DNA from 3 places in the Streptomyces sp. NPDC047886 genome. Region 1 is predicted to be linked to each of the others. Evidence: riboswitches for the same ligand, from Rfam matches in the RefSeq annotation. Region 1 holds a riboswitch; each other region holds the start of a gene.
The links. A riboswitch is a leader RNA that binds a small molecule or an ion and turns the genes downstream of it on or off. The one in region 1 is predicted to bind cobalamin.
Positions count from the first base shown of each region.

Region 2: it holds a riboswitch for cobalamin, as region 1 does, so the genes downstream of both, ACGF5U_RS16770 (energy-coupling factor ABC transporter permease) here and cobN (cobaltochelatase subunit CobN) in region 1, are expected to answer to the same signal.
Region 3: it holds a riboswitch for cobalamin, as region 1 does, so the genes downstream of both, ACGF5U_RS02750 (prenyltransferase/squalene oxidase repeat-containing protein) here and cobN (cobaltochelatase subunit CobN) in region 1, are expected to answer to the same signal.

Region 1 is NZ_JBIDCF010000003.1:329,546-338,981, forward strand. Features, by position in the region: gene ACGF5U_RS13085 (alpha/beta hydrolase) at 1-1,336, opposite strand, end outside; gene ACGF5U_RS13090 (hypothetical protein) at 1,441-1,620, shown strand; gene ACGF5U_RS13095 (NAD(P)H-binding protein) at 1,633-2,508, opposite strand; gene cobN (cobaltochelatase subunit CobN) at 2,931-6,542, opposite strand; cobalamin riboswitch at 6,581-6,710, opposite strand; gene ACGF5U_RS13105 (cobalamin biosynthesis protein CobG) at 6,840-8,153, shown strand; gene ACGF5U_RS13110 (precorrin-8X methylmutase) at 8,225-8,866, shown strand; gene ACGF5U_RS13115 (precorrin-2 C(20)-methyltransferase) at 8,863-9,436, shown strand, end outside.
Region 2 is NZ_JBIDCF010000004.1:398,741-408,176, forward strand. Features, by position in the region: gene ACGF5U_RS16755 (energy-coupling factor ABC transporter ATP-binding protein) at 1-501, opposite strand, end outside; gene cbiQ (cobalt ECF transporter T component CbiQ) at 501-1,247, opposite strand; gene ACGF5U_RS16765 (energy-coupling factor ABC transporter substrate-binding protein) at 1,253-1,618, opposite strand; gene ACGF5U_RS16770 (energy-coupling factor ABC transporter permease) at 1,615-2,307, opposite strand; cobalamin riboswitch at 2,337-2,571, opposite strand; gene ACGF5U_RS16775 (PTS-dependent dihydroxyacetone kinase phosphotransferase subunit DhaM) at 2,577-2,996, opposite strand; gene dhaL (dihydroxyacetone kinase subunit DhaL) at 2,993-3,592, opposite strand; gene dhaK (dihydroxyacetone kinase subunit DhaK) at 3,598-4,590, opposite strand; gene ACGF5U_RS16790 (hypothetical protein) at 4,772-5,812, shown strand; gene hpnR (hopanoid C-3 methylase HpnR) at 5,869-7,380, opposite strand; gene ACGF5U_RS16800 (dihydrolipoyl dehydrogenase family protein) at 7,572-8,945, shown strand; gene ACGF5U_RS16805 (hypothetical protein) at 8,967-9,272, shown strand; gene hemG (protoporphyrinogen oxidase) at 9,346-9,436, opposite strand, start outside.
Region 3 is NZ_JBIDCF010000001.1:611,264-620,699, forward strand. Features, by position in the region: gene ACGF5U_RS02715 (prenyltransferase) at 1-720, opposite strand, end outside; gene ACGF5U_RS02720 (class I SAM-dependent methyltransferase) at 717-1,457, opposite strand; gene ACGF5U_RS02725 (glycosyltransferase family 4 protein) at 1,687-3,036, opposite strand; gene ACGF5U_RS02730 (TetR family transcriptional regulator) at 3,337-3,954, shown strand; gene ACGF5U_RS02735 (ferredoxin) at 4,472-4,705, opposite strand; gene ACGF5U_RS02740 (aldehyde dehydrogenase) at 4,705-6,177, opposite strand; gene ACGF5U_RS02745 (MBL fold metallo-hydrolase) at 6,320-7,411, shown strand; cobalamin riboswitch at 7,461-7,590, shown strand; gene ACGF5U_RS02750 (prenyltransferase/squalene oxidase repeat-containing protein) at 7,698-9,002, shown strand; gene ACGF5U_RS02755 (SCO2322 family protein) at 8,999-9,436, shown strand, end outside.

The sequences.
Region 1 (9,436 bases):
GGTCGCGCAACTGGCGTGACAGGGGCGAGAAGTTCGGCGTGCCCAGCAGCAGGGCGCCGTCGGTGGAGTCCAGCAGGTCGTCCATGTCCGCGAACGACGCCTCCACGGCGTACGCGCCGAGGCTCTCGCCCGTCACGACGAGCCGGGGCCGCCGGTCCGGCGCCAGGGTGGCCAGCTTCGCCCGGACGGCGTCCACGAGCGCGCTGGTCGCCTTGCCCGCCTTCTCCTTGTCGACCAGGAAGGACACCCAGGACGGCAGGTACGAGTACTGGACCGCGACGATCGCGGTGTCGCCGCCGTGCAGGTACTCCAGGGACTGGGCCACGTTCGAGTCGATCCAGCCGCTGCCGGTGGTGCCGGCGACGGCCAGGACCGCCCGGCCGAACGCGCCCGTACGCTCCAGTTCCCGCACCGCCAGCTCCGCCTGCGCGCGGAACCCGGCGTCGTCGGCGCCCGCCCCGGCGAACGCCCTCGGCGACTGCGAGCTGATGTAGATCCGTACCGGATCCCTGGCGGGCCGCCCCGTGAACGCGCCGATCTCCGCACGCGTCGGCACGGTCCCCGTGAAGTTGCGGCCCTGGAACCCGAGCTCGTCCCACCGGAGCAGCGAACCCGGCCCGCCCGAGACGTACGGCGACGAGGGCCGGGTGATCCCGTCCTTCGTACCGCCGTTGGTGGCCTCGGCGATCCGGTCGGCGACGTCGACGATGCCGCGCTCGAAGACGACGTCCCGTACCCCGACGGTCACCGCCATCGTGGTGAGCACCAGACCGGTGCCGACGGCGACCGGCCGGGGCAGCCAGCCGCCCAGCGCCCGGATGAGCCGCCGCGCGCCGAGCCGCACGAGCCGCGCCACCACCAGCAGCAGCCCGCACAGCGTGACGGTGATCAGCGCGATCATCACGGTGTGCCAGGTCAGCGCGGGCGCCAGCCCCTGTAACCGGCGCAGCCTGCGCTGCATGTCGGCGCTGTCGGATATGAGCCAGCCGGACAGGCCGGGCCCGAGCAGCCAGTACGCCTGCCAGCACCGGGCGCGGGCCCCCTCGCCCGGCCGCCAGGCCACGAGCGCGCGGAACACCCCGCCCGCGGCGGCGCCGACGGCGTACCCGATGGCGGCGGTGATCCCGCCGATGACGCCCTGGAGGAGCCAGGGCCGGGGTACGAGCGACGGGGTGAGCGACAGCCAGAAGAAGAGCGTCGCGGCGACGAGGGCGGTGAGATCGGGCCATCTCCGGACGACCCTGCGCGGATCGACGGGGTCGCGGTACGGGTGGGCGGCCGCGGCGGCGAGCCGCCGTACCGCCGACTGCCCGGCCGACGCCCCCTCGTCGCTCATGGTCTGCACGGTAGCGCAGCACGACGAGACGTGACGTCTCGAACGCCCGAATCCGGGCGGGAGCCTTGACGTTTGAAGTCCGGACGCCGGGTACTCGGCCCGGCATGAATACCAACACGGCCGCCGACAGCGGCGCGACGACGAAGACACGGACGGCGGAGAGCACGCCGCTCTCCCTGACGGGCGAGATCCAGGGCCGCATCCGCACCTGCAGACCCGCACGCACGGACAGAGAACCCGAGGATCCGGCGCAGGACTGGAACATCGTGCGGGGTGAGGACTGACCCGCGCGCGGCTCACACGAGATGGCTCCAACTGCGCGGATGAGCGGCCAGATAGGCCCGCAGGCTCATCGCCGGATGTCCCGTCAGCCTCGGCACGGTGTCGGACACGGTGGCGAGTTCGCCCCGTGCCATCGCCTCGTACGACGTGACCCATCCGGCGACCTGCCACTCCGGCGCACCGAACCCGGCCCGCGACGCGTACGCCTCGTCGCGGGTCTCCGGCAGATAGCGGCAGGTACGCCCGGTGGCGCGTGACATCTCATCGGCGGCCTCCGCGAGCGTGAAGGCGTCCCCGCCGGTCACGTCGTACGTGGCGCCGTCGTGCTCCGCCCCTCCCCGCAGGACCACCGCGGCGACGTCGGCGATGTCCTCGTGGGCGACGGCGGCGACACGCCCGTTCCCGGCCGGGCCACGGATCACGCCGTCCTTCCCGGTCATGGCCGCGATCCCCGCCAGGTACCAGCCGTCCCGCAGGAACGTGAACGCCATGCCGCCGTGCGCCCGGATGTACTGCTCCGTGTGCCAGTGGTCCCGCGCGAACGTGAACGTCGCCCCGGGCGCCGCCCCCTGGAACGACAGGTAGACGATCCGGCCGACGCCCGCCGCCACCGCCGCGTCGACGGCCGTACGGTGCTCGGCCACCCGGCCGGGCGCCTCGTGCGCGGAGACCAGGAACAGCGTGTCGGCCCCGTCCAGGGCCCGGCGCATCGCCTCCCCGTCCCCGTACGCGGCGGGCGCCGCCCTCACCGCACCGGGCAGCTCCGGCAGCCGCGCCGCGTCCCGCCCCAGCAGCCGCGTGGCCACCCCCGCGTCGGCCAGCCGCCGCGCGACCCGCCCCCCGACCCGCCCGCTCGCCCCGGTGACGGCGACGACCTCGACTCCGCTCATGCCCGCAGTCTCCGCCACCCGGCACCGCGCGTCACCCCGGAACCACCCGCCCGAGGCCGGCGGTCACCGACCGGGCCAGTGGTGGAACGTCAGACCGCCCGGATCGGTCAGACTCCCCCGCAGCCCGGCCGCCGGATAGGGAATCAGGGCGTCGGGCAGCGCGTCATCGGCGAACCAGGCGAGATCCAGGCACGGCGCGGACGACGGCGGGAAGGGGACGCGCGGGGTCGCCCACGCGGGATCGGCCGGTGCGGGAGGGCTTCCGGGACGGGGACCCGGGCCCGGACGGCCGGAGGAGGTGCGTCCGGAGCGGCACCGACCACACCCACCGGCGGAGCCACCCGGGCCGGTCGGACGCGCGATGCGGTTGCTGGTCCCCGACCGCCAGGCGCACCACGCGCCCGCCCCTCACTGGCCCGGCCTCACTCGTCGCCCTCCAAGTCGCCTTCCGTCTCCAGGAACGCCTGCTTCAGCGCTTCCAGGACCGCCGGGTCCGGCTTGGCCCACATGCCGCGCGACTCGGCCTCCAGGAGGCGTTCCGCGATGCCGTGCAGCGCCCACGGGTTGGCTTCCTGGAGGAACGCGCGGTTCTCGGGGTCCAGGACGTACGTCTCGGTGAGCTTGTCGTACATCCAGTCGGCGACGACCCCGGTCGTGGCGTCGTACCCGAAGAGGTAGTCGACGGTCGCGGCCAGTTCGAACGCGCCCTTGTAGCCGTGGCGGCGCATCGCCTCGATCCAGCGCGGGTTGACGACCCGGGCGCGGAAGACGCGGGACGTCTCTTCGACGAGGGTGCGCGTGCGCACGGTCTCGGGGCGGGTCGAGTCGCCGATGTACGCCTCGGGGGCGGTGCCCCGCAGCGCGCGCACGGTGGCGACCATGCCGCCGTGGTACTGGAAGTAGTCGTCCGAGTCGGCGATGTCGTGTTCGCGGGTGTCCGTGTTCTTCGCGGCGACGGCGATCCGCTTGTACGCGGTCTCCATCTCCTCCCGTGCCGGACGCCCGTCCAGCTCGCGCCCGTACGCGTAGCCGCCCCACACCGTGTACACCTCGGCGAGGTCGGCGTCGGTGCGCCAGTCGCGGGAGTCGATGAGCTGGAGGATGCCCGCGCCGTACGTGCCGGGCCGGGATCCGAAGATCCGGGTGGTGGCGCGGCGTTCGTCGCCGTGGGCCGCCAGGTCGGCCTGGGTGTGGGCGCGGACGTGGTTGGACTCGGCCGGCTCGTCCAGCGAGGCGGCCAGCCGCACCGCGTCGTCCAGCAGTCCGATGGTGTGCGGGAACGCGTCGCGGAAGAAGCCGGAGATGCGCAGGGTGACGTCGATGCGGGGGCGGCCCAGTTCCTCCAGCGGGATGGGCTCGAGGCCGTTGACGCGCCGCGACGCGTCGTCCCACACCGGGCGGATGCCGAGCAGGGCCAGCGCCTCGGCGACGTCGTCGCCGCTGGTGCGCATCGCGCTGGTGCCCCACAGGGACAGGCCGACCGACGTGGGCCACTCGCCGTTGTCCGCCTTGTACCGCTCGAGGAGCGAGTCGGCCAGCGCCTGGCCGGTCTCCCACGCGAGGCGGGAGGGCACGGCCTTGGGGTCGACGGAGTAGAAGTTGCGGCCGGTCGGCAGGACGTTGACCAGGCCGCGCAGGGGCGAGCCGGACGGGCCGGCCGGGACGAACCCGCCGTTGAGCGCGTGCACGGCGTGGTGCAGCTCGTCGGTGGTCGCGGCGAGGCGCGGTACGACCTGGCGGGCGGCGAAGTCGAGGATGTCGGCGACGGCCGGGCCGTACCCCTCCGCGACGGAGGAGACGGCGGCCGGGTCCCATTCCGCGGCCTCCATCGCCTCGACCAGCGCCCGCGCCGCGGCCTCGGCCTCGTCGGCCGTGGTGCGGGTGGCGGCGGACTCGTCGAGGCCGAGGGCCTCGCGGAGTCCGGGCAGGGCCTGCGTGCCGCCCCAGATCTGCCGGGCGCGCAGGATGGAGAGGACCAGGTTGATCCGCTCGGGGCCGGTCGGCGCCCCGCCGAGTACATGCAGACCGTCCCTGATCTGGGCGTCCTTGACCTCGCACAGCCAGCCGTCGACGTGCAGCAGGAAGTCGTCGAAGCCGTCGTCGTCGGGGCGGTCCTCCAGACCGAGGTCGTGGTCGAGCTTGGCGGCCTGGATGAGGGTCCAGATCTGCGCGCGGATCGCGGGCAGCTTCGCCGGGTCCATGGAGGAGATCGCCGCGTACTCGTCGAGGAGCTGTTCCAGGCGGGCGATGTCGCCGTACGACTCGGCGCGCGCCATCGGCGGCACCAGGTGGTCGACGAGCGTGGCGTGCACGCGCCGCTTGGCCTGGGTGCCCTCGCCGGGGTCGTTGACGAGGAACGGGTAGACGAGCGGCAGGTCGCCGAGCGCGGCGTCCGGGCCGCACGCGGCGGACAGACCGGCGTTCTTGCCGGGCAGCCACTCCAGGTTGCCGTGCTTGCCGAGGTGGACCATGGCGTCGGCGCCGAACCCGCCGTCCTCCGCGCGGGCGGCGATCCAGCGGTAGGCGGCCAGGTAGTGGTGGGACGGCGGCAGGTCCGGGTCGTGGTAGATCGCGATCGGGTTCTCGCCGAAGCCGCGCGGCGGCTGGATGAGGATCAGCAGGTTCCCGCGGCGCAGCGCCGCGAGCACGATGTCGCCTTCCGGGTCGCCTTCGGCGGTGCGGGACCGGTCGAGGAACATCTCGCCGGGCGCGGGCCCCCAGTGCTCCTCGACGTGTGCGCGGAGCTCCGCCGGGAGCGTGGCGTACCAGCGCTTGTAGTCGGCGGCGGGGATGCGGACGGGGTTGCGGGCGAGCTGTTCCTCGGTGAGCCAGTCCTGGTCGTGGCCGCCGACCTCGATGAGGGCGCGGATCAGCTCGTCGCCGTCGCCCGACACGAGACCCGGGATGTCCTCCACGGGCCCGAAGTCGTAGCCCTCCTCGCGGAGCCGCCGCAGCAGCGCCACGGCGGACGCGGGCGTGTCGAGGCCGACCGCGTTGCCGATGCGGGAGTGCTTGGTCGGGTACGCGGAGAGGACCAGGGCGAGGCGCTTGTCCGCGTTGGGGATGTGGCGGAGCCGGGCGTGGCGTACGGCGATCCCGGCGACGCGCGCGGCGCGTTCGGCGTCGGCGACGTAGGCGGGCAGCCCGTCCTCGTCGATCTCCTTGAAGGAGAACGGGACGGTGATGAGGCGGCCGTCGAACTCGGGGACGGCGACCTGGCTGGCCGCGTCGAGCGGGGACAGGCCCTCGTCGTTCTCCTCCCAGGCGCTGCGCGGCCCGGTCAGGCACAGGGCCTGCAGGACGGGCACGTCGAGCCGGGCGAGCGCGCCGGCGTCCCAGGCGTCCTCGTCGCCGCCGGCCTGGGCTGCGGCGGGCTTGGTGCCGCCGGCCGCGAGGACGGTGGTGACGATCGCGTCGGCGCCGCGCAGCCGGTCGAGGAGTTCGGGTTCGGGGGCGCGCAGGGATGCCACGTACAGGGGGAGGGCCCGGCCGCCCGCGTCCTCGACGGCGTCGCAGAGGGCGCCGACGAACGCGGTGTTGCCGCTCATGTGGTGGGCGCGGTAGTAGAGCACGGCGACGGTGGGGCCGTCGGTGTTCCTCGGCTCGCGCTCCAGCGGACCCCAGGTGGGGGCGGCGGCGGGCGGCTCGAAGCCGTGGCCGGTCAACAGGACCGTGTCGGACAGGAATCGGGCGAGCTGGGCCAGATTGTCCGGTCCGCCGTGCGCGAGGTAGGCGTGCGCCTCGGTGGCGACGCCGATGGGGACGGTGGAGGCCGCCATCAGCTGGGCGTCGGGGGCCTGTTCGCCGGTGAGCACGACGACGGGCCGGTCCTGCGCCAGCAGCAGGTCGAGGCCCTCCTCCCAGGCCCGCAGTCCGCCGAGGAGGCGTACGACGACGAGGTCGACGCCGTCGAGGAGGGTGGGCAGCTCGTCCGGGGAGAGCCGGGAGGGGTTGGCGAACCGGTAGGCGACGGGGCCGTCGGCCGCGCGGGCGCTCAGCAGGTCGGTGTCGGAGTGCGACAGGAGCAGGATCATGCGCGTGCCTGGCCTTCCTCGGGGTGTCCGCGCCCCGGGTGGTCGTGAGGACGGCGGGAGTTCCTGGCTCACCGGGCCGTGGGGTCCGGTTCACAGTGGCGGGACCGCGCCGGATTCTCACCGGGCTTCCTCCCTAGGGTCCTGGGACCCTGTGCCGTCTGCATAGTAGAGGCTGCGCGTATGCTCGCCGCCATGCCGCCCACACCGACAACACCCCCGGACGGGGGCGAATCCCGCATACCGGACGCCGTACGGACCCCAGCACAGGCTCCAGCACAGGCCCCCGCACAGGCCCCTGTGCGGACCTCCACGCGGGCACCGGAGCGGGCCGCCGGGCAGGACCACGTCCGGGGCCAAGTCCGGGACCAAGTCCGGGGCCAAGTCCGGGGCCTCGTCCGGGACCGAGTCCGGGGCCAAGTCCGGGAACGGGGTGACGCCTGCCCCGGCGCACTGCGGCTGCACAGCGCGGACGACGGCGGACTGGCCCGGCTCCGCCTGCCCACCGGCGTACTGACGGGACGTCAACTCTCCGTGCTGGCCGACGCGGCCGACCGGCTCGGCGACGGCGGCCTCGGCATCACCTCGCGCGGCAACATCGACCTGCGCGGGCTGCCCGACGACTGCGGCACCGCCCTCGCCGAACTCCTCGACGAGGCCGGTCTCCTGCCGTCGGCGGCACACGAGCGGATCCGGAACATGGTCGTCTCGCCGCTCGCCGGAATCGACGGACGGGCGTACGGGGACGCGCACGTGTGGGCGCGCGAGCTGGACGCGCTGCTGTGCGCCGAGGCGTGGACGACGGCGCTGTCAGGGCGCTTCCTGTTCGCCGTGGACGACGGGCGCGGTGACGTGGCCGGCCTGGGCGGCGATGTGACGTTGCTCGCAGAGCCGGACGGCCGCGCTCTGGTACGGATCGGGGGCGCGGACCGGGCCCGGTCGTGGCGGGTGTCCGGGGCCGACGCCCCGAGGGCCGCGCTCGCCGCCGCCGAGGCGTTCCTCGCGGCCGCCCGGGAGGCCGGAAACGGCGCCTGGCGGATGGCGGAGCTGCCGGCGGGGCAGTCCATCGAGGTGAACGTGACGGAGTACCTGGAGCGCGCGGGCGTGGCGGCCGAGGCCACCGCGCCGGGCACGCTTCCCGTGGGCGCCCCGCCCGAGCCCGGCGTCATCGCCGACCGGGCCGTGTCGGTCGTCGCGCCCCTGGGGCGGGTCACCACCGCCCAGGCGCGGGCGCTGCTGCCCGCGCCGGACGACGAGGTGCGGGTGACGCCCTGGCGCGGCTTCGTCCTGCCCGGGTTCGCGGACCGGGCGGCGGCCGGGGCACGGCTGGCCGAACTGGACGAGGCGGGTTTCCTCACCCGTACCGGCTCGCCGTGGCTCGGGGTCAGCGCCTGTACGGGGCGGCCGGGCTGCGGCAAGGCCCTGGCCGACGTACGGGAGGACGCGCGCCCGCTGGAGCACGGGCTGCCCGTCCACTGGTCGGGCTGCGCCCGCCGCTGCGGCCATCCGCAGGGCGACTGGGTGGACGTCCTGGCCACCGCCGACGGCACGTACGACATCACGGTACGCACCACCGGCAGCACTGGAAGCACCGGAAGCACCGCCACCGCATGACACACCCCCACTCCCACACAGGCACAGCCCACGCCACAGCCACAGCCACATGGGCAGGCACAGGCACAGAGATGAGCGGAAGCAGAGTGTTCGACTACGAGAAGGACGGCGCGGAGATCTACCGCCGCTCCTTTGCCACGATCCGCGCCGAGGCGGATCTCGCGGGACTGCCCGCCGACGTCAGCCAGGTCGCCGTGCGGATGATCCACGCGTGCGGCATGGTCGACCTGGTCCGCGACCTCGCCTACACCCCGCGGGTGGTGTCCCGTGCCCGCGCGGCGCTGCGGGCCGGTGCCCCGATCCTGTGCGACGCGCAGATGGTGGCGAGCGGTGTCACGCGCAAGCGGCTGCCCGCCGACAACGACGTGATCTGCACCCTGTCGGACCCGTCGGTCCCGGGTCTCGCGGCCGAGCTGGGCACGACCCGCAGCGCCGCCGCCCTGGAGCTGTGGCGGGACCGGCTGGAGGGCTCGGTCGTCGCCATCGGCAACGCGCCCACCGCGCTCTTCCATCTGCTGGAGATGATCGCCAAGGGCGCGCCCCGCCCGGCCGCCGTCCTCGGCATCCCAGTGGGCTTCATCGGCGCGGCCGAGTCGAAGGACGCCCTGGCGGACTCGGAGCTCAAGCTGGACCACATCGTCGTACGGGGCAGGCGCGGCGGCAGCGCGATGGCCGCCGCGGCGATCAACGCGATAGCGAGCGAGGCGGAATGAGCACGCGGGTTTCACGTGAAACAGCGGCCGGCAAGCTGTACGGCGTGGGGCTCGGCCCCGGCGACCCGTCGCTGATGACGGTCCGCGCGGTGGAGGTCATCGCGCAGGCGGACGTCGTGGCGTACCACTGCGCCCGGCACGGCCGTTCCATCGCGCGCTCCATCGCGGCGAAGCACATCCGTGACGACCACGTCGAAGAGCGCCTGATGTACCCGCTGACCGTGGAGACCACGGACCACCCGGGCGGGTACCGGGGCGCGCTGAACGACTTCTACGAGGAGGCGTCGGCGCGGCTGGCCGCGCACCTGGACGCGGGCCGGACGGTCGCGGTGCTCGCCGAGGGCGACCCGCTGTTCTACGGCTCGTACCAGCACATGCACAAGCGACTGGCCCACCGTTACGACACGGAGGTCGTCCCGGGCGTCACCTCGGTCAGCGCGGCGGCGGCGACGATCGGCAAGCCCCTGGTGGAGGCCGAGGAGATCCTGACGATCATCCCCGGCACGCTGCCCGAGGAGGAGCTGACGGCCCGTCTCGCGGCCACCGACTCGGCGGTGGTGATGAAGCTGG
Region 2 (9,436 bases), on a different contig from region 1:
GTCCAGGATCAGCACGCGCGGCCGCATCGCCACGGCCCCCGCGATCGCCGCCCGCTTGCGCTGCCCGTACGACAGCAGATGCGTCGGCCGGTCCTCCAGCGCCGCGATGTCCAGCGCCTCCAGGGCCTCCCTGACCCGCGCCCGGACCTCCGCCTCGGGCAGCCCCAGATTCATCGGCCCGAACGACACGTCCTGCCCGACGGACGCGGCGAACAGCTGGTCGTCCGGGTCCTGCACCACCAGCTGCACCGTCGTCCGCAGCCGGGTCAGCCCCTTCCTGTCGTACGCCACGTCCTCGCCGTCCAGCCGCAGCGCGCCGCTCGCGCACCGCAGCCCGCCGCTCAGCAGCCGCAGCAGCGTCGTCTTGCCGCCGCCGTTGCGGCCCAGCAGCGCCAGCGAGCGCCCTTCCGGCACGGCGAAGTCGACCCCGCTCAGCACGGCCGGCCCGTCCTCGTAGGCGTACGCCGCCCCCACCAGCTCGACCACGGCGGACCCGCTCATCACAGCAACCTTTCGAGTACGAGGGTGCCGGCGACGACACCCGCCAGCAGCGCCGCCGTCGCGGCCAGGAACCGGCGGTCCACCCGGGCCTCCGGCACCAGCACCCGCAGCGTCCCGTCGTAGCCGCGCCCCGCCAGACCGGTCTGCAGCCGCGCCGCCCGGTCGAAGGCGCGGACGAACGCCGTCGCGCCGAGGCCCGCGAGCGACCGCCACGCCGCCGCCCGGCCGGCCAGCCCCAGCCGCGCCGCCTGCGCCTGCCGGATCCGGACGACGGCGTCCAGCAGCAGGAAGCTGATCCGGTACATGACGAGCGCGACGTCCACCACCGGCGCCGGCACCCCGGCCCGTACGAGCCGGGGCAGCAGGTCCGACACCGGCGTCGTGAACGCGAACAGCAGCACCCCCAGCGACGCCGCCGAGGTCCGCAGCAGCAACCGCCCGGCGTGCGCGGCGCCGTCCGGGGCCAGGGCGACGAACCCGCCGGGGCCGCCCACCTGGAACAGCAGCGGGATCGCGCCCGTCACACAGAACCCGAGCGGGATGCGCCACGCCCGCCACAGCCGCCGGGGCGCCACCCCGGCCGGCCCGAGCAGGACCGCGACGGCCGCCACCGCCACCAGGACGGCGCCCGGCCACGGCGGCAGCGCCACCGCGCACAGCGTCAGCCCCAGGCCGAGCACGGCCTTCTCGCACGGGTGGCGGCGGCGCCAGCGACTGCTGTGCGCCGCCACGTCGATGGGCAGCACCCGGCCTACTCCTCCGCCACGGGCCGGTCGGCGGCCTCGGCCGCGGTGCGCTCCGCCGCCTCGGCGCGGGCCCGCGCCTCGCCCTGCCGACGGCCCCGGCGCAGCCCGAAGTAGTAGGCCAGCACGCCCGCGCCCAGCGCGGCCTGGAGCGAGAACAGCGCCGACTCCACCTCGCCCGACGGGGGTTCGTACAGCGGCGTGAACCACGGTTCGTAGTCCGGCGCGTTCTCGGTGATCGCCGCCTCCGCCTGCGCGTCGGCGCCCGTGAACGGCTCCTCCTTGCCGTCGCCGAGCCCCAGGGCCAGCGGGAGCACGGCGAGCGCCGCGACGATCAGCAACAGCAGCGTGTTGATCCTGGCGTTACGGCTCATCGGACCTGGGCCTCCTTCTCGGCGCCGCCCCGGGGCAGCACCCCGAGCCGGACGAGCTCACCCCTGCTGGACTGCGTGAGGAGCCGCGTCACCAGCACGGTGAGCAGGCCCTCGCTGACCGCGAGCGGCAGCTGGGTCACCGCGAAGATGCCGCCGAACTTGCCGAGCGCGCCGACGAAGCCGCTGCTCGGGTCGGGAAAGGCCAGCGCCAGCTGCGCGCTCGTGACGCAGTACGTGGACAGGTCGGCGACGAACGCGCCCAGGAACACCGCCGGCATCAGGGACAGACCCGACCGCCGCGCCAGCCGGTAGACCCCGTACCCGGCCCACGGCCCCACGATCGCCATGGAGAACGCGTTCGCGCCGAGTGTCGTCAGCCCCCCGTGCGCCAGCAGCAGCGCCTGGAACAGCAGCGTGATCGTGCCGAGCACCGCCATGATCGGCGGCCGGAACAGGATCGCGCCCAGACCCGTACCGGTCGGATGCGAGCAACTGCCCGTCACCGACGGGATCTTCAGCGCGGACAGGACGAACGTGAAGGCGCCGGACGCGCCCAGCAGCAGCGTCGACTCCGGATTGGCCCTGACCTCCCGCGTCAGGGCCCGGACACCGTGGACGACGAAGGGAGCGGCCGCGACGCTCCAGGCGGCCGCGTGCAAGGGGGGCAGGTACCCCTCGGCTATATGCATGGGTTAGGAGACCCTCTCCAGCACCTCGTGGATGGACAACGCGCCCTGGCCGGTCTCCTGGCTGACGGGTCGTACCGCCCGGTCTCCGCCTTCCCGGACACCGAGGTCTCCCCCGGAGGTCCAGTGGCTTCCCCCAGAGCCTCCCGGGGGGATGGAGCCGGACTTCCCGATCACAGTGGCGAGGGCCGCACCGGTTCCACACCGGTTTCCCGTACACCAAGGCCCTGTGACATTAGTGGCATGACCAGCTACATCACAACCGCACCTGCTCATTCCTTGCGATAGCGGTACGCCTCCGACGCCGCGGCCTCCACCGCGTCCAGGTCGCCGCCGGCCGACGCCGTCACCACCGCCGCCACCGCCCCCTCCACGAACGGCGCGTCCACCAGCCGGGTCGCGGCGGGCAGATCGTCGCCCTCCGCCAGCAGCGCCTTCACCGTCAGCACGGCGCTGCCCAGGTCCACCAGGACCGCCACGCCCGCGCCGCCGTCCACCGCCCGCGCCGCCCGCGCGATCAGCTCGGCGCTGGTGCCGAGCCCGCCGTCCACGTCACCGCCCGCGGCCGCCACGGGCGCGGTCGTCCCGCCCCCGGCGAGACCCCGGGCCAGTGCGGCGACCGACGCGGCGACCTCGGCGCTGTGCGAGACGAGGACGACACCCACCGGCGCGCCCGCTCCGACGGACGTCATGCCGCCACCTCCGCGAGCGCGGCGAGCAGCAGCGCCGACGACGTCGCCCCCGGGTCCTGATGCCCGACGGACCGCTCACCGAGATAACTCGCCCTGCCCTTGCGGGCCCGCATCGGTACGGTCGCCACGGCACCCTCGCCGGCCGCCCGCGCGGCCGCCGCGAACGACACGTCCCCGAGCGCCGTGACGGCCGGCTCCAGCGCGTCCAGCATCGTCTTGTCCCCGGCCGTCGCCCCGCCGAGCTGCGCCACCGCCGCCACGCCCGCGCCGAGCGCCGCCGCCAGCTCGGCCCTGGTCGCCGACGGCGCGTCACCGAGCGCCTTGCCCGCCCGGCGCAGCAGCGTCCCGTACAGCGGCCCCGACGCCCCGCCCACGGTGGAGATCAACTGCCGTCCCGCCAGCGTCAGCACGGCGCCCGGCGTGTCCTGCGGCTCCTTCTCCAGGGCGGCCGCCACCGCCGCGAACCCGCGCCGCAGGTTCGCGCCGTGGTCAGCGTCGCCGATGGCGGCGTCCAGCTCCGTCAGCCGGTCGGCCTCGCGGTCCACGGCCGCCGCCATGGCGGCCATCCAGCGCCGGCAGAGTTCCGCGTCCAGCACGGCCGTCACCGCCCCCACCGCAGCGCGGGCGTCCGCACCGGCGCGTCCCACAACCGAAGCGTCTCCTCGTCCACCTGGCACAGGGTCACCGAACAGCCCGCCATGTCCAGCGACGTGACGTAGTTCCCGACGAGCGTCCTGGCCACCGCCACACCCCGCTCTCCCAGCACCCGCTGCACCTCGGCGTTGAACCCGTACAGCTCCAGCAGCGGGGTCGCCCCCATGCCGTTGACCAGGACCAGTACCGGCCCCTGCGGGTCGAGGTCGGCCAGTACGGCGTCCACCGCGAAGTCGGCGATCTCCCGAGCCGTCATCATCGGGCGCCGCTCCCGCCCCGGCTCGCCGTGGATGCCGACCCCGAGTTCCAGTTCGCCGGGCGGCAGGTCGAAGGTCGGGCTGCCCTTCGCGGGCGTCGTGCACGCGCCGAGGGCGACGCCGAAACTCCGCGAACCGGCGACGACCTGACGGGCGATCGCCTCGACCCGCGCCAGGGGAGCGCCCTCGTCGGCGGCCGCGCCCGCGATCTTCTCCACGAACAGGGTGGCGCCGGTACCCCGCCGCCCGGCCGTGTACAGACTGCCGGACACCGCCACGTCGTCGTCCACCAGCACCTTGGCGACCTGCACGCCCTCGTCCTCGGCGAGCTCGGCGGCCATGTCGAAGTTCAGGACGTCACCCGTGTAGTTCTTCACGATGAAGAGCACTCCCTCACCGCTGTCCACCGCGGCGGCCGCCCGCACCATCTGATCGGGCACGGGTGAGGTGAACACCTCACCGGGACAGGCCGCCGACAGCATCCCGGGCCCGACGAACCCGGCGTGCAGCGGCTCGTGCCCGGACCCGCCGCCGGAGACCAGCGCCACCTTCCCGGCGACCGGCGCGTCCCGCCGGACGACCACCCGGTTGTCCACGTCGACGGTCAGCTCGGGGTGCGCGGCCGCCATCCCGCGCAACGCGTCGGCGACGACGGTCTCGGGAACGTTGATGAGCATTCTCACCGGAATCTCCTCGCGACGGGTACCAGGTGTGCTGCTGGAGGCCATTCTTCACGCGTGACGCGCCGGATACTCCCGGGACGGGCCGCCCGGCGCGTTCCCGGCACCTTCCCGGCGGGGACACGGACCGCCCGATGCCCCGGATCCGCCCGGAGAACGGCGGACGGAAAGGGAATGGGGCCATGTGCGCCTGTTCACCCCCTGGGACCTCGACGTCTCGCCCCGGATGCGCGCCCACCTGCCCGGCGCGCCGCACGGCGGCGACTGCCCCACGGGCGCCGAACTCGCCGACCGGCTCCTCGACCCGGTCGCCGCCCTGCCCGCGCTCGCCGGACGCGTCAGGACCCGCACCCGCGTCGCGGGCGTCGCCCGCGCCGGGCTCCTCAAGCACGAGGAGATCGGCACCGAGACCCGGGCCGCCGCCCCCTTCACCCTCCTCCTCGACACCCCCGACGGCGAGGACACCGCCGAGGCGGACCTCGTCCTCGACTGCACCGGCACCTACGGCCGGCCCAACACCCTCGGCGACGGCGGCATCCCCGCCCCGGGCGAACGCGGACTCGGCCGCCGGGTCGTCCGCGCACTCCCCGCCGTGGACGGCCCCGGCCGCTGGGCCGGCACCGTCCTCCTCGTCGGCGCCGGAAAGTCGGCCCAGACCGCCGCCCGCGACCTCGCCGCACTCCCCGGCACCCGCGTGGTCTGGGCGGTCCGCTCCCCGGCGCCCGACTGGGGCGCCGTGCCGAACGACACGCTGCCCGGCCGCCAGGCACTGGTCGACTCCTCCCGCGCACTCGCCGCCGGCGCGCACCACCGCGTCACCGTCCACACCGGCACCCGGGTGCGCTCCCTGCCCCCGGACGGCCGGCGGATCCGCGCCCGCCTCGCCACCCCGTCCGGCCCCCACGAGGTCCTCGCCGACCATGTGGTCTCCCTCACCGGCTACACCGGCGACCCCACGCTCCACCGCCAGCTCCAGGTCCACGAGTGCTACGCCACCGGGGCGCCCATGAACCTGTCGGCGGCGCTCCTCGCGGCCGGCGGCACGGACTGCCTCGCCCAGCCGGTCTCCGGCATCGAGGGGCTCCGCACCCCGGAGAGCCACTTCTTCATCCTGGGCGCCAAGTCCTACGGGCGGCTCGCCACGTTCCTGCTGCGCACCGGCTACCGGCAGGTCGACGAGGTCGCCGCCGCGTACGGCACGGCCGGCACCCCGGCCGTACGGTGAGGAGGCCGGACCGGCAGCGCGGCCGCCCCGGTGCGGGGGCGGCGGGCACGCCCCCGTCAGGCTTCGCCGAGGCCCGCTTCCGGGCGGTGACGGACGGGGGCCGGCGGCCGCGTGTGGATGTACAGGTCCTGCCGTGCCGGGGGAGTGGCCCGGTGCCGGGGGAGCGGCAGCTCGTACTCCACGGGACGACGGTGGTCCGCCAGCTGGCGTTCCACGTTGTAGACGCTGCCGAACTTCCACAGCATCCGGGCGAAGTTGGTCTGCCCGCGCAGCAGGTTGCGTCCCAGCACCCCCATGGCGCCGATCGCCGTACGCAGTCCCAGGTGCTTGCGGTTCAGCACGGCCTGGGTGCGTACGAGCTCCCGGTAGAAGACCTCCAGGGGCAGCTTCGTCGGGACGACCGCGTGCTGGATGTCGAAGAGGCGGTAGTCGCGGGTCGTCAGCTGGCGGGCCTCGGTGTGCCAGATCTCCGTGCCCGGATACGGCGTCATGACCGTCAGGTGCACGATCTCGGGCACCGCCAGCGCGAACTCCCGGACGAGCCGGAAGCGCTCCTCGTCCCACGCCGGGTCCACGATCAGGTTGATCGCCACCATGATGCCCATCCGGCGGGCCACTTCCAGCGCCCGGAAGTTGTCGTCCGGGCTCACCCGTTTGCGGTACAGGTCCAGGCCCTCGGCGTCGATCGCCTCCATGCCCAGGAACATGTAGCGCAGCCCCAGCCGCGTCCAGCGCTCGAACACCTCTTCGTTGCGCAGGAGGACGTCGCTGCGTGTCTCCAGGTAGTAGCGCTTGCGGATGCGGCGGCGCTCCAGCTCGGCGGCGATCCCGTGGCCGTGCTCCGGACGGATGAACGCCACGTCGTCGACGATGAAGACGTTCGGTTCCCTGATGGACGCCATCTCGTCGGCGGCCGCCTCGGCGGAGGACTTGCGGTAGCTGCGCCCGTAGAAGGTCCAGGCGGAGCAGAACGAGCAGTCCCAGGGGCAGCCCCGGGTGAACTCGATCGAGGCGCACGGGTCGAGCTCGCCGATGAAGTAGCGGTCGCGCCGGCGCATGAGGTCACGTGCGGGACGCGGCCGGTCGAGGCTCTCCAGCAGCAGCGGCGCGGGGCCGCGTCCGTCCGCGCTGACGACTCCGGGGACGCCGCCGAGCCCGCCGTCGCGCGCGGCCTGGAGCAGCGGTGCCACGGCGGGCTCGCCCTCGCCGCGCACGATCGCGTCGACGGCGCCCCCCGCCTGGTCCAGCACGTGGTCGGCGATGAACGAGACGCTGTGACCGCCGAAGAAGACGAAGCACCCCGGCAGGGCGGCCTTGGCCTGCCGGGCGATCTCGATGGCCTCGGGGATGTTCGCCAGATAGTTCAGGGAGATGCCGAGCGCCTCAGGGGCGAACGCGCTCAGCTCGCGGTCCAGGGTGGCGCGGGAGAGGACCTGGAGATCGACCACGCGGACCTCGTGGCCCGCGTCGCGTGCCGCGGCAGCCACCCGTTCGAGCCCGAGGGGTTCCAGACGGAGGAAGATCTCCGAGTACATCAGGGCACTCGGGTGGACGAGCAGCACACGCATCCGATTCTCCCGCCGACGGCACCAGCACGCTTCGTGCAGATATTTCTCCCCTCTTTGTCCCGATTCTTCGGGAAGGCACGCCGCCGGCCCCCGGAACGAGCGGTTCCGGCGCGTAACGATCAGCATGGAGGGAACCCCTGGGGCGCGAGGGCGACGGACGCGTGGGGGATCACGGACCGAGGAGGCCGCCGATGGGGCAGGATCCGGCACACGACGCCGATGTCGTGGTGATCGGCATGGGTGTGGGCGGAGAGCACGTCGCCGGGCGGCTCGCCGGATCCGGGCTCGGCGTCGTCGGGATCGAGGCCGAACTCGTCGGCGGCGAATGCCCGTACTGGGCGTGCATCCCCAGCAAGATGATGATCCGGGCCGGCAATCTCCTCGCCGAGGCCCGGCGCGTCCCCGGGATGGCCGGAAGGACCGAGGTCGCACCCGACTTCGCCCCCGTCGCCGCCCGCATCCGCGACGAGGCCACCGACGACTGGGACGACAAGGCGGCCGTCGACCGCTTCACCGGCACCGGCGGGCGCTTCGTCCGCGGCCGCGCCCGCCTGGCGGGACCCGGCCGCGTCGAGGTCGACGGGCGGGTGTTCACCGCGCGGCGCGGTGTCGTCCTCGCGACCGGCAGCCGCCCGCAGATCCCGCCGGTACCGGGCCTGGACCGGGTCCCGTACTGGACCAACCGCGACGCGGTCGCCGCCGAGGAACCGCCCGCGTCACTGCTCGTGCTGGGCGGCGGCGCCATCGGCGTCGAGCTGGCGCAGGCGTTCGCCCGCTTCGGCACGGCGGTGACCGTCGTGGAGGCCATGGAACGGCTGATGAGCCCGGAGGAACCCGAGGCGTCGGCGCTGGTCACGGACGTCCTGCGGAGCGAGGGCGTCACCGTGCGCACCGGGGCCCGCGCCACCGGCGTACGCCACGCCGACGGCACCTTCCGGCTCACCCTGGACGGCGGCGACGAGCTGACCGCCCAGCGGCTGCTGGTGGCCACCGGGCGGCGGGCCGACCTGTCCCGCCTCGGCCTGGAGACCGTCGGCCTGGACCGGGACGCCCGCGCGCTCGACGTGGACGGCCGGATGCGCGCGGCCGACGGCGTGTGGGGCGTCGGCGACCTGACCGGCAAGGGCGCGTTCACCCATGTGGCCATGTACCAGGCAGAGGTCGCCGTCCGCGACATCCTCGGCGTCCCCGGCCCCGAGGCCGACTACCGCGCCCTGCCGCGCGTCACCTTCACCGACCCGGAGGTCGGCTCCGTCGGCCTCACCGAGCACGCGGCCCGCGAGCTGGGCGTCCCCGTGCGCACGGGCACCGCCCAGGTCCCGTCGTCCTCGCGCGGCTGGATCCACAAGGCGGGGAACGAGGGCGTGATCAAGCTGGTGGAGGACACCCGGCGGGGGATCCTCGTCGGCGCCACCTCCGCCGGCCCGGCCGGCGGCGAGGTCCTGTACGGGCTGGCGGTGGCGGTCCAGGCCGAGGTGCCGGTCGAGCGGCTCCGGCACATGATGTACGCCTACCCCACCTTCCACCGGGGGGTCGAGGACGCGCTCCGGGATCTGGCCGGCTGACGTCAGGGAGAGGAGGCCGCCATGGAGGCCACCAGGGAACTCCGGGTTCTCGCCGTGCCGGACTGCCCGAACCTTCCGCTGCTGCTGCGGCGCCTGGCGCGCGTGCTCCCGGCCGGCGCCGCCCCCGTCCCGGTCCAGGTCGTCACCAACGAGGCCGACGCGGCGCGCTGCGGCATGCACGGATCGCCGACGCTCCTCGTCGACGGCGAGGACCCGTTCGCGCCGCCCGGGGCCGCCACCGGCGTCGCCTGCCGGATCTACCGGTCCACGGACGGCCGCGTCGAGGGCGCCCCGGACATCGACCAGTTGCGCGCGGTACTCGGCTGACGGCGCCTCCGAGGCGTGCCCTCTCCGAGGCGTGCGCCCTGCGGGACCGGCCGCCGACCGGGGCCCGACCGGGTCAGGCCGTCGGGACGACGGTGCCGGCCGCCCGCTCGCCCCCGGCGACACACGCGGCGATGCCCACCCCGTCGTACGCCGCCCCGCACAGC
Region 3 (9,436 bases), on a different contig from region 1:
CTTGGCGGCCACACCGGTGACGGCGCCGCCGAGGACCGGGTAGTACCAGTCCATCGAATAGCGGTCCTTGTCGAGGAACCGCTCGGGGTGGTGGGCGACGGCGTGGGCCAGGGCTCCCGTCGCGAGCTCCCAGTCGGGCTGCGGCTCCTCCCGCTCGTCGGCGATCGCGAGGGCGCAGCGCAGCGCCTGGTGGATGGAGGAGCTGCCGGTCAGCAGCGCGTCCGTGACGGGGGTGCCGTCCGGCTCGCGCTTCCAGCCGATCTGGCCGCCCGGCTGCTGGAGCCGGAGGACGAACTCCACGGCCGCGTACACCACGGGCCACATCCGGTCGAGGAACGTGTCGTCGCCGGTGGCCAGGTAGTGGTGCCAGACGCCGACCGCGACGTACGCGCAGAAGTTGGTCTCCCGGCTCCGGTCGGTGACCTGCTCGGCGTCGCCGTCGTGGTACGCGGCGTACCAGGAGCCGTCCTCGTTCTGGTGCCGGGCCAGCCACTCGTAGGCGCGGGCGGCCGCGGCGTGCTCGCCCGCGGCGTCCAGCGCCATGGCGGCCTCGGTGTGGTCCCACGGGTCCAGGTGGTGGCCCCGGAACCAGGGGATGGCGCCGCTGTCCCGCTGGGCCGCCAGGATCCCGGCGACGGTCTCGGCGGCCTGCTCGGCGGTCAGGACACCGGGCAGGACGAGGTGTTCGGTCCTCTCGGGGCTCGCGTCGGGGCTCGTCACGCGGTCTCGGCCTCGTCCCTGGGAAGGTGGGGCTTGGTCGCGTACACGACGAAGCTCTTGCCGACGACCGGGTTGAGCAGCTGCTCGGCGACGCGGGTCAGGGCGGGCTTCTTCATGATGTCCCAGACCAGCAGCTTGTGGTACGCGCGGACCGGCAGCGCCTTGTCGTTGTCGACGCCGAACGCGCACTTCAGCCACCAGTAGGGCGAGTGCAGGGCGTGCGCGTGATGGGTGCCGTACGGCTTGAGGCCGGCCTGCCGGATCCTGCCCAGGAGTTCGTCGGCCTTGTAGATGCGGATGTGGCCGCCCTCGACCTCGTGGTAGGCGTCGGAGAGCGCCCAGCAGACCTTCTCGGGGCCGTAGCGCGGGACGGTGACGGCGATGCGGCCGCCCGGCTTCAGGACGCGGACCATCTCGGCGAGCACCCCCTTGTCGTCGGGGATGTGCTCCATCACCTCGGAGATGATCACGACGTCGAAGGACGCGTCGGGGAACGGCAGGTTCAGCGCGTCGCCCTCCATCGCGGTGGCCGTCGCGCCGGCCGGGGCCTCCCCGGCCTCCTTCATGGCGGCGAACCACTTGGCGACCTCGCGGATCTCCTCGCCGTTCTGGTCCAGCGCGACCACGTGCGCGCCGCGCCGGTAGCACTCGAAGGCGTGCCGTCCGGCTCCGCAGCCCAGGTCGAGCACGCGGTCGCCGGGGGCGAGCGGGAAGCGGGTGAAGTCGACGGTCAGCACGAGTGCGGCCTGCTTTCGCGGTCGAGGGGGTCGAGGTGGGGGGTCGAGGCGGGGCGAGGTGGGAGCGGGGTGGGGCGAGGTGGGAGCGGGGTGGGGCGAGGTGGGAGCGGGGTGGGGCGAGGTGGGAGCGGAGTGGGGCGAGGTGGGAGCGGAGTGGAGGGGGGGTGCGGGCGAGGTGGCGGGAGGTGCGGGCCTGGGCGGTGCTGCGGGCCGCACGCCCGGGGCGGGGTCAGCGGGCGGTGGCGGGCCTGCGGGCCGTTCCGCTCGCCGCGACGGCCTCCCGGTACAGTTCCGCCGTGCCCTCGGCCGCGCGGGCCCAGGTGAAGCGGTCCAGGACCCGGGCGCGGCCCGCCGCGCCGAGGCGCGGGCGCAGCTCATCGCCGCCGGGGCCGAGCAGCCGCGCGAGCGCGGCCGCCAGGGCTCCGGCGTCACCGGGCGGGACGGCCAGGCACGTCTCACCGTCCGGGCCCGCGACCTCCGGGATGGCGCCGCCCGTGGTGGCGACGAGGGGCGTCCCGGTGGCCATGGCCTCGGCGGCCGGCAGCGAGAAGCCCTCGTACAGGGACGGCACACAGGCGACCTGGGCGCCGCGAACCAGGTTCACGAGCTCGGCGTCGCTGATGCCCTTGACGAACTCGACGGCGTCCTGGAGCCCGTACCGTTCGATGGCCTGGGCGACCGGGCCGTCCTCGGCCCGCTTGCCGACGACGACGAGGTGGGCGGCCGGGATGTCGGTGCGCAGCTTGGCGAGCGCCTCGACGAGATGGACGAGGCCCTTGAGGGGGACGTCCGCGCTGGACGTGGTGACGATCCGGCCGGGCACCTCGGCGACCGACGGGTCGGGGGACCACAGGCCGGTGTCGGCGCCGATGTGGACGACCCGGACGCGCTCGGGCCGCACACCCAGGTGGTCGACGATCTCCTGCCGGGACGAGCCGGACACGGTGAGCACGGAGGGCAGGCGGCGGGCGACCCGCTTCTGCATACGGGTGAACGCGTACCAGCGGCGTACCGAGGCGCGGCGCTTCCAGTCCGGCGCGGCGTCCAGCTCCAGCTGCCGGTCGACGGTGATGGGGTGGTGGATCGTCGTGACGAGGGGGGCGCCGATCGCCCCGGGGCCGCCGAGCAGGCCGTAGCCGAGCGTCTGGTTGTCGTGGACGACGTCGAAGTCGCCTCGGCGGGCGGCCAGGTGGCGGCGGGCCCGGAGGGAGAACGTCAGCGGCTCGGGGAAGCCGCCCGTCCACATGGTCGCGACCTCCAGGGCGTCGACCCAGTCCCGGTACTCGCCGCGCCGGGGGGTGCGGAACGGGTCGGGCTGCCGGTACAGGTCGAGGCTGGGCAGCTCGGTGAGCGGCACGCCCTCGTCCAGGACCGGGTACGGCTGCGAGCCGATCACCTCGACGCTGTGCCCCAGGCGGGCGAGCTCGCGGGACAGATGGCGTACGTAGACGCCCTGGCCGCCGCAGAACGGGTTCCCCTTGTAGGTGAGGAGAGCGATGCGCAGCGGGCGGCTCCCGTCGGCGGCCGGTGCGGCGCCCGTGCCCGCACGGGGGCCTGCGTCTATGGCCTCTGCGGTCACTCGCGGCCCCCTTCATCCCTGCGTGTTCGGCGGAGCGTAACCGGTCGCGCTAATCTAGAACAAGTTCCAGACTTGATCGTTCTTGATCGTTCAAGGAGCTTCGAATCTACCGGCAGGTAGCGCGCGTGTGAGGGGCGGATCAGGTGATTCGCGCCACGGCGGGGCGGCGGCCATACTGTCGCGCACGCGAGCGTCGCGCGGGTGCGGGACGCGTACGTCGCGGGACGCATGCGGGAGGCGCCCCGGACGCGATGAGCACGGCATGAGGGCAGTGAAGGCACGACGGGGGCGACGGGATCGATGACAGCGGACGACAGACCGGCCTCGCCGCCGCTGACCGAACGCCAGGAGGCGCGCCGCCGCCGCATCCTGCACGCCAGCGCGCAGCTCGCGGGCCGGGGCGGCTTCGACGCGGTGCAGATGCGCGAGGTGGCCGAGGCGGCCGGGGTCGCGCTCGGCACGCTGTACCGGTACTTCCCCTCCAAGATCCACCTGCTCGTCGCCACCATGCAGGACCAGCTCCAGCATCTGCACGGCACGCTGCGCAAGCACCCCCCGGCCGGCGACACGGCGGCCGAGCGGGTCGCCGAGACCCTGATGCGGGCCTTCCGGGCGCTCCAGCGCGAGCCGCACCTCGCGGACGCGATGGTGCGGGCCCTGACCTTCGCCGACCGCAGCGTCAGCCCCGAGGTGGACACGGTCTCGCGGCAGACGACGGCGATCATCCTGGACGCGACGGGCATCGACCGCCCGACCCCGGAGCAGCTCTCGGCGGTCCGGGTGATCGAGCACACCTGGCACTCGGCCCTGATCACCTGGCTGTCCGGCCGGGCGTCCATCGCCCAGGTGAAGATCGACATCGAGACGGTCTGCCGGCTGATCGACCTGACGGCGCCGCCGGGCGCGGAACGGGACTGACGAGCGCCCCACCACCGCCCGCGCGGCCTGGGGCGCGTACGCCGACGGCCCCAGAGCCCTTACGACACAGGGCGGTTCGCGCGACTCGGGGCAGCCCGCATGACGTGGGGCAGGCAGCTCGCGCGGCGTGGGCAGCCCGCTGACGTGGGGCAGGCAGTTCGCGCGGCGTGGGGCAGCTCGTGCGATGCGGGGCGTTCGTGCGCCGTGCGGCGGTCCGCGCGACTCGGGGCAGCCCGTATGACCTCGGGCGGCCCGCGCCCCTGGGCGCGCATGCCGACGACCTACGAGGCGGGTTCCCTTCGCCGGTATTGTCCGGATCAGGTGTCTGGGGGTCGCCTTCCAGGCGTACGGCCTCTCGGCCCCACGTCCTTCCGGCCTCTCAGCCCGACCGTCGACGTCGGCACCAGCGGATGCCGACTGCTACATCGGCGTCTCGCCAGAGTCGGCTACTCCGGTCGAACTCCCTCACTCGTCTCGTAGGCCTATAAACAGGATAAATCGCACCGGTGGTCGTGCGCTAGTCCTCCGACGGGAAAATCGGCTCCCCGCTGCCCAGCAGTTTCAGGGCGATGGCCTCCACGGGGCAGCTCTCGGCGGCGGTGAGGATCTCCTCGGCCGCGTCGGTCTCCGCCTCGACGGGGTGGGCCTGGCGGCCCGCGTCGAGGCGGAAGGCGCCCGGGGCGTGGTGGAGGCACTGGGCGGAGCCGACGCACACCGTGCGGTCGACCTCCACGTGCCAGCGGTCGCCCATCACTCGGCTCCGTGGCCCGCCGGGAGGTGGATCATCTTGTGCTCCAGGTACTCGGCGTACCCCTCGGGGCCGAACTCGCGGCCGAGGCCGGAGTTCTTGTAGCCGCCGAACGGGCCCAGCATGTCCAGGCTGAAGGTGTCGACGTTGAAGGTGCCGGTGCGCACGCGCCGGGCGAAGTCGATCCCGCGCGCGACGCCCGCCTCGGTGCCGGCCGTCCAGACACTGCCGCTCAGGCCGTAGTCGGAGTCGTTCGCGATACGCAGGGCCTCGTCCTCGTCGCCGTACGGGATGAGGCAGACGACCGGGCCGAAGATCTCCTCGCGGGCGATCCGCATCCCGTTGTGCACCTCGCCGAAGAGCGTCGGCTCCACGTACCAGCCGGTGGACCGCCCGGCGGGGCGGCCGCCGCCGGTGAGGACCTTGGCGCCCTCCTTCTGGCCGATGCCGATGTAGTCGAGGGAGCGCTGCCGCTGGCGCCGGGCGACGAGCGGGCCGACCTGGGTCGCCGGGTCGAGCGGGTCGCCGACCACCAGGGCTCCGGCCGCCGCCGCGAACGCGTCGGCGAACTCCTCGTACCGGGCGCGCGGCGCGAGGATCCGGGTCTGCGCCACGCACGCCTGGCCGTTGTTCATCCACGCGGCCGGGACGATCCCGGCGACCGCCGCTTCGCGGTCCGCGTCCGGCAGGATCACCGCCGCCGACTTGCCGCCCAGCTCCAGGGTGACCCGGGTGAGGTTGCGGGAGGCGACCTCCATGACGCGGCGGCCCGCCGCGACCGACCCGGTGAAGGAGACCTTGTCGACGCCGGGGTGCCCGACCAGGTACTCGCTGACCTCCCGGTCGGCGGGCAGGATCGACAGCACGCCCTCCGGCAGGCCCGCCTCCTCGGCGATCGCGGCCAGGATGTACGCGTCGAGCGGCGTCTCGGGCGACGGCTTGAGGATCGCGGTGCAGCCCGCGAGCAGGGCGGGACCGAGCTTCGCGGCGGCGGTGAACTGCGGCACGTTCCACGGCACGACGGCCGCGACGACACCGACCGGCTCCCGGCGCACCAGGATCGGCCCGAGGACACCGGACCGCCGTTCCTCGTGCGGGAAGTCCCGGGCGACGGTGATCGCCGCGTCCCACACCATCATCGCGCCCAGCGCCTGCGCGAGGACGCTCCAGGAGTACGGTGAGCCGTTCTGCGCGCTGACCGACCGGGCGATCTCCTCGTGCCGCACGGCGACGGCGTCCTTGACGCGGGTGACGACGGCGATCCGCTCCTCCAGCGGCATCCTGGGCCAGGGCCCCTCGTCGAAGGCGCGGCGCGCGGCCGCGACCGCCCGGTCCACATCCGCTTCGGAGGCGTGCGGGACCCGGCCGATGACCTCCTCCGTGTGCGGCGAGACCACCTCGATGACGGCCTCGCCCAGAGGGGCGGTCCACCTGCCGCCGATGAACAGTTCCCCGTGTTCGACCAGCTCGGTCATCGTCGACCACCCGTCTTCCGGCACGTCTTCTGATACTGCGTCAGTTCTGCGAGTCTGTTTCTGACGCTGTTTCAGAACTGATACCAGTTCTCGTTATAGTGGGCAATGGCCGACCGTACGGCGGTGGCGACGAGGGGGTCTCATGGCGCGGGTGACCGAGCACGGCGGAGGCGTCTGGAGCATCGCGGTCCCCATCCCGGACAACCCCCTCGGCCACACCCTCGTCCACGTCCTCGACACCGATCGCGGGCCGGTCCTGATCGACACCGGCTGGGACGACCCCGGCTCCCGGGACGTCCTGGCCGCCGGGCTCACCGCGCTCGGCACCTCCGTCGCGGACGTCCACGGCGTCGTCATCACCCACCACCACCCCGACCACCACGGCCTGTCCGGCCAGGTACGGGAGGCGTCCGGCGCGTGGATCGCCATGCACCCCGCCGACACCGCCGTCGTACGCCGCACCCGGTCGGCACCGCCCGGCACCTGGCTCGCCTACCTGGCCGCCAAGCTGACCGCCGCCGGCGCCCCCGCACACCACACCGCGCCGCTGCTGGCGGCCGGCGCGGACGCCGCCACCCTGCCCGGCCTGCGCCCCGCCCTGCCCGACCGGGACATCGTCCCCGGCGAGCGGCTCGACCTCGCGGGCCGCAGACTCCGTGCCGTATGGACACCCGGCCACACCCCCGGCCATGTGTGCCTGCACCTGGAGGAGGAGCACCCGGCCATGCTGCCCGGCCACGGGCGGCTCTTCTCCGGGGACCATCTCCTGCCCGGCATCTCCCCGCACATCGGTCTGTACGAGGACCCCGACGACACCACCGCCACCGACCCCCTCGGGGACTACCTCGACTCGCTGGAGCGGATCGGGCGCCTCGGGGCCGCCGAGGTGCTCCCCGCGCACCAGCACGCCTTCACCGGCGCCGCCGCCCGCGTACGGGAGCTGCTCGCCCACCACGAGGCCCGGCTCACCGCCCTGCTCGGCCTGCTCTCCGCCCCCCGCACACCCTGGCAGCTCGCCGAGCGCATGGAGTGGAACCGGCCGTGGGCCCGGATCCCGTACGGCTCGCGGAACATCGCCGTCGCGGAGGCCGAGGCCCACATCCGGCACCTGGTCGAGCGCGGCCGCGCCGAGCCGGTGCCGGGCAGCGACCCGGTCGCGTACCTGGCGCGCGGGGACACCGGGCGGGCGGCCGGACGGACCGCGGGGGGTGGCCTGGAGACAGCCGGGGGGTAGTGCCGACCGGGTGCCGAGTGCGGGCCGGGCGTCCCGCACCGGCCGGAGTACGGGCCGGTAGAGTGTGCGAGTCGTCCATGCCCGTACGGGGGGAAGCCGGTGCAAATCCGGCGCTGACCCGCAACCGTGACCCACCTCAGGTGGCGAGCCGGAATGCCCCGTACGGGCGCGTGACCGGCTCGTGTCACCGGGGGCCACCCGGTGGCCGGCACCGTCGAGGAATACGGAGCCGGAGCCCGGTGCCCTCGCGTGCCCGGCCCCCGGCCCCACAGGAGGGCCACCCGTCATGACCACCGCTCGCCGCGGCCCCGCGGCGCTCGCCGCGGCCACCGCCGTACTGCTCACCGGGGGCGCGGCCGTCGCCCCCGCTGCCCACGCCGCACCGACGCCGAGCCCCGCGCCCGTCGTCGTCCCCTCCGGCCTCTACGGCACGAAGGACCCCACGTACGACGGTGTGTGGCGGCAGTCGCTGGCCTTCGTGGCGCAGAAGCTCACCCAGGTGAAGCCCGCCCAGAAGTCCGTGGACTGGCTGCTCGGGCAGCAGTGCGCGAGCGGCGGCTTCCCCTCCTACCGCCCCGACCCGGCCAAGCCCTGCGACGCGACGACCCCGCTCGACACGAACGCGACCGCCGTCGCCGTCCAGGCACTCGCCGGGCTCGACAAGCCGGAGACGGCGGACGGCGAGACCGACCCCGTCACCAAGGCCATGCGCGCGGCCACCTCCTGGCTGAAGAACGCCCAGAACAAGGACGGCGGCTGGAGCTACAACCCGGGCGGCCCCAGTGACGCCAACTCCACGTCCCTCGTCACCGGCGCCCTGTCCGTGGTGGGCGTCAAGCCCGGCGACATGCGCTCGGCGAGCGGCAAGAACCCCTACGACGCGCTCCTCACGTTCGCGCTGCCGTGCGACGCCAAGGCGGGCCCCGGCGCCTTCGCCTACCAGCCCGCCCAGGACGGCACGCTCGTCGCCAACGACGACGCCACCGCCGCCGCCGTGCTCGCCGGTCTCGGCAAGCGCGTCCCCGCCAAGGGCGTGACGCCGTACCAGGCACCGACCTGCGAGGACACCGCCAAGCCGAGCGCCGAGCGGGCCGCCCGCAACGGGGCCGCGCACCTGGCGGCCGTGCTGGCCGCGAAGGGCCACCTCGACCTGCCGCCCATGCCGGGCGCCGCGTCCCCCACCGCCCCGCAGCCCGACATCGGCAACACCGCCGACGCCGTCGTGGCCGTGGCGGCGGCCGGGCACGGCGACAAGGCCGCCGGGGCCCTGAAGTGGCTCACCCGGAACTCCGCCGCCTGGGCGAAGGACGGCGGCCCCGCCGCGTACGCACAGCTGATCTTCGCCGCGCACGCGATGGAGGCCGACCCCCGCGACTTCGGCGGCGTCGACCTCGTGGCGCGCCTCAACGCGACCGGCCCCACGCCGGAGTCGACACCGGAGGCCACTCCGACCGCCGTCGAGCCGAAGAAGGACGAGGAGCGGGGCGAGGACGAGGGCATCAACGTCTGGCTGATGATCGGGATCTTCCTCGTCGCCGGCATGGGCATCGGCTTCCTGCTCAGCGGCCGCAACAAGAACCGGCAGCCGTGACCGCTGCGGTACGCGGGCGGGCCGGCGGCCCGCCGCCCGTCACGACGCGCGCCGCGCGGCCGACCGCCGTGTCCACCCGGCTGACCGCCGTGCTGGCCGGGCTCGCCGCTGTGCTGCTGCTCGCGGCGGGCCCCGCGCAGGCGGCCGGATACCGGTACTGGTCGTTCTGGCAGTCCGGGACGGACGGCACCTGGAGCTACGCCACGCAGGGCCCGGCGACCGCACGGCCGGCCGACGGCACGGTCGACGGCTACCGGTTCGCGGTGAGCGCCGACTCGGGGGACGCGGCGCGACCGCGCCAGCAGCCCTCCTTCGACGCGGTCTGCGGCACCGTGCCCGCCAAGGACGGCACCAAGCGGGTCGGGGTCGTGGTCGACTTCGGCGTCCCCGACCACGCCCCCGACGGCGAGACCCCGCCCGCCCGGCGCACCGCC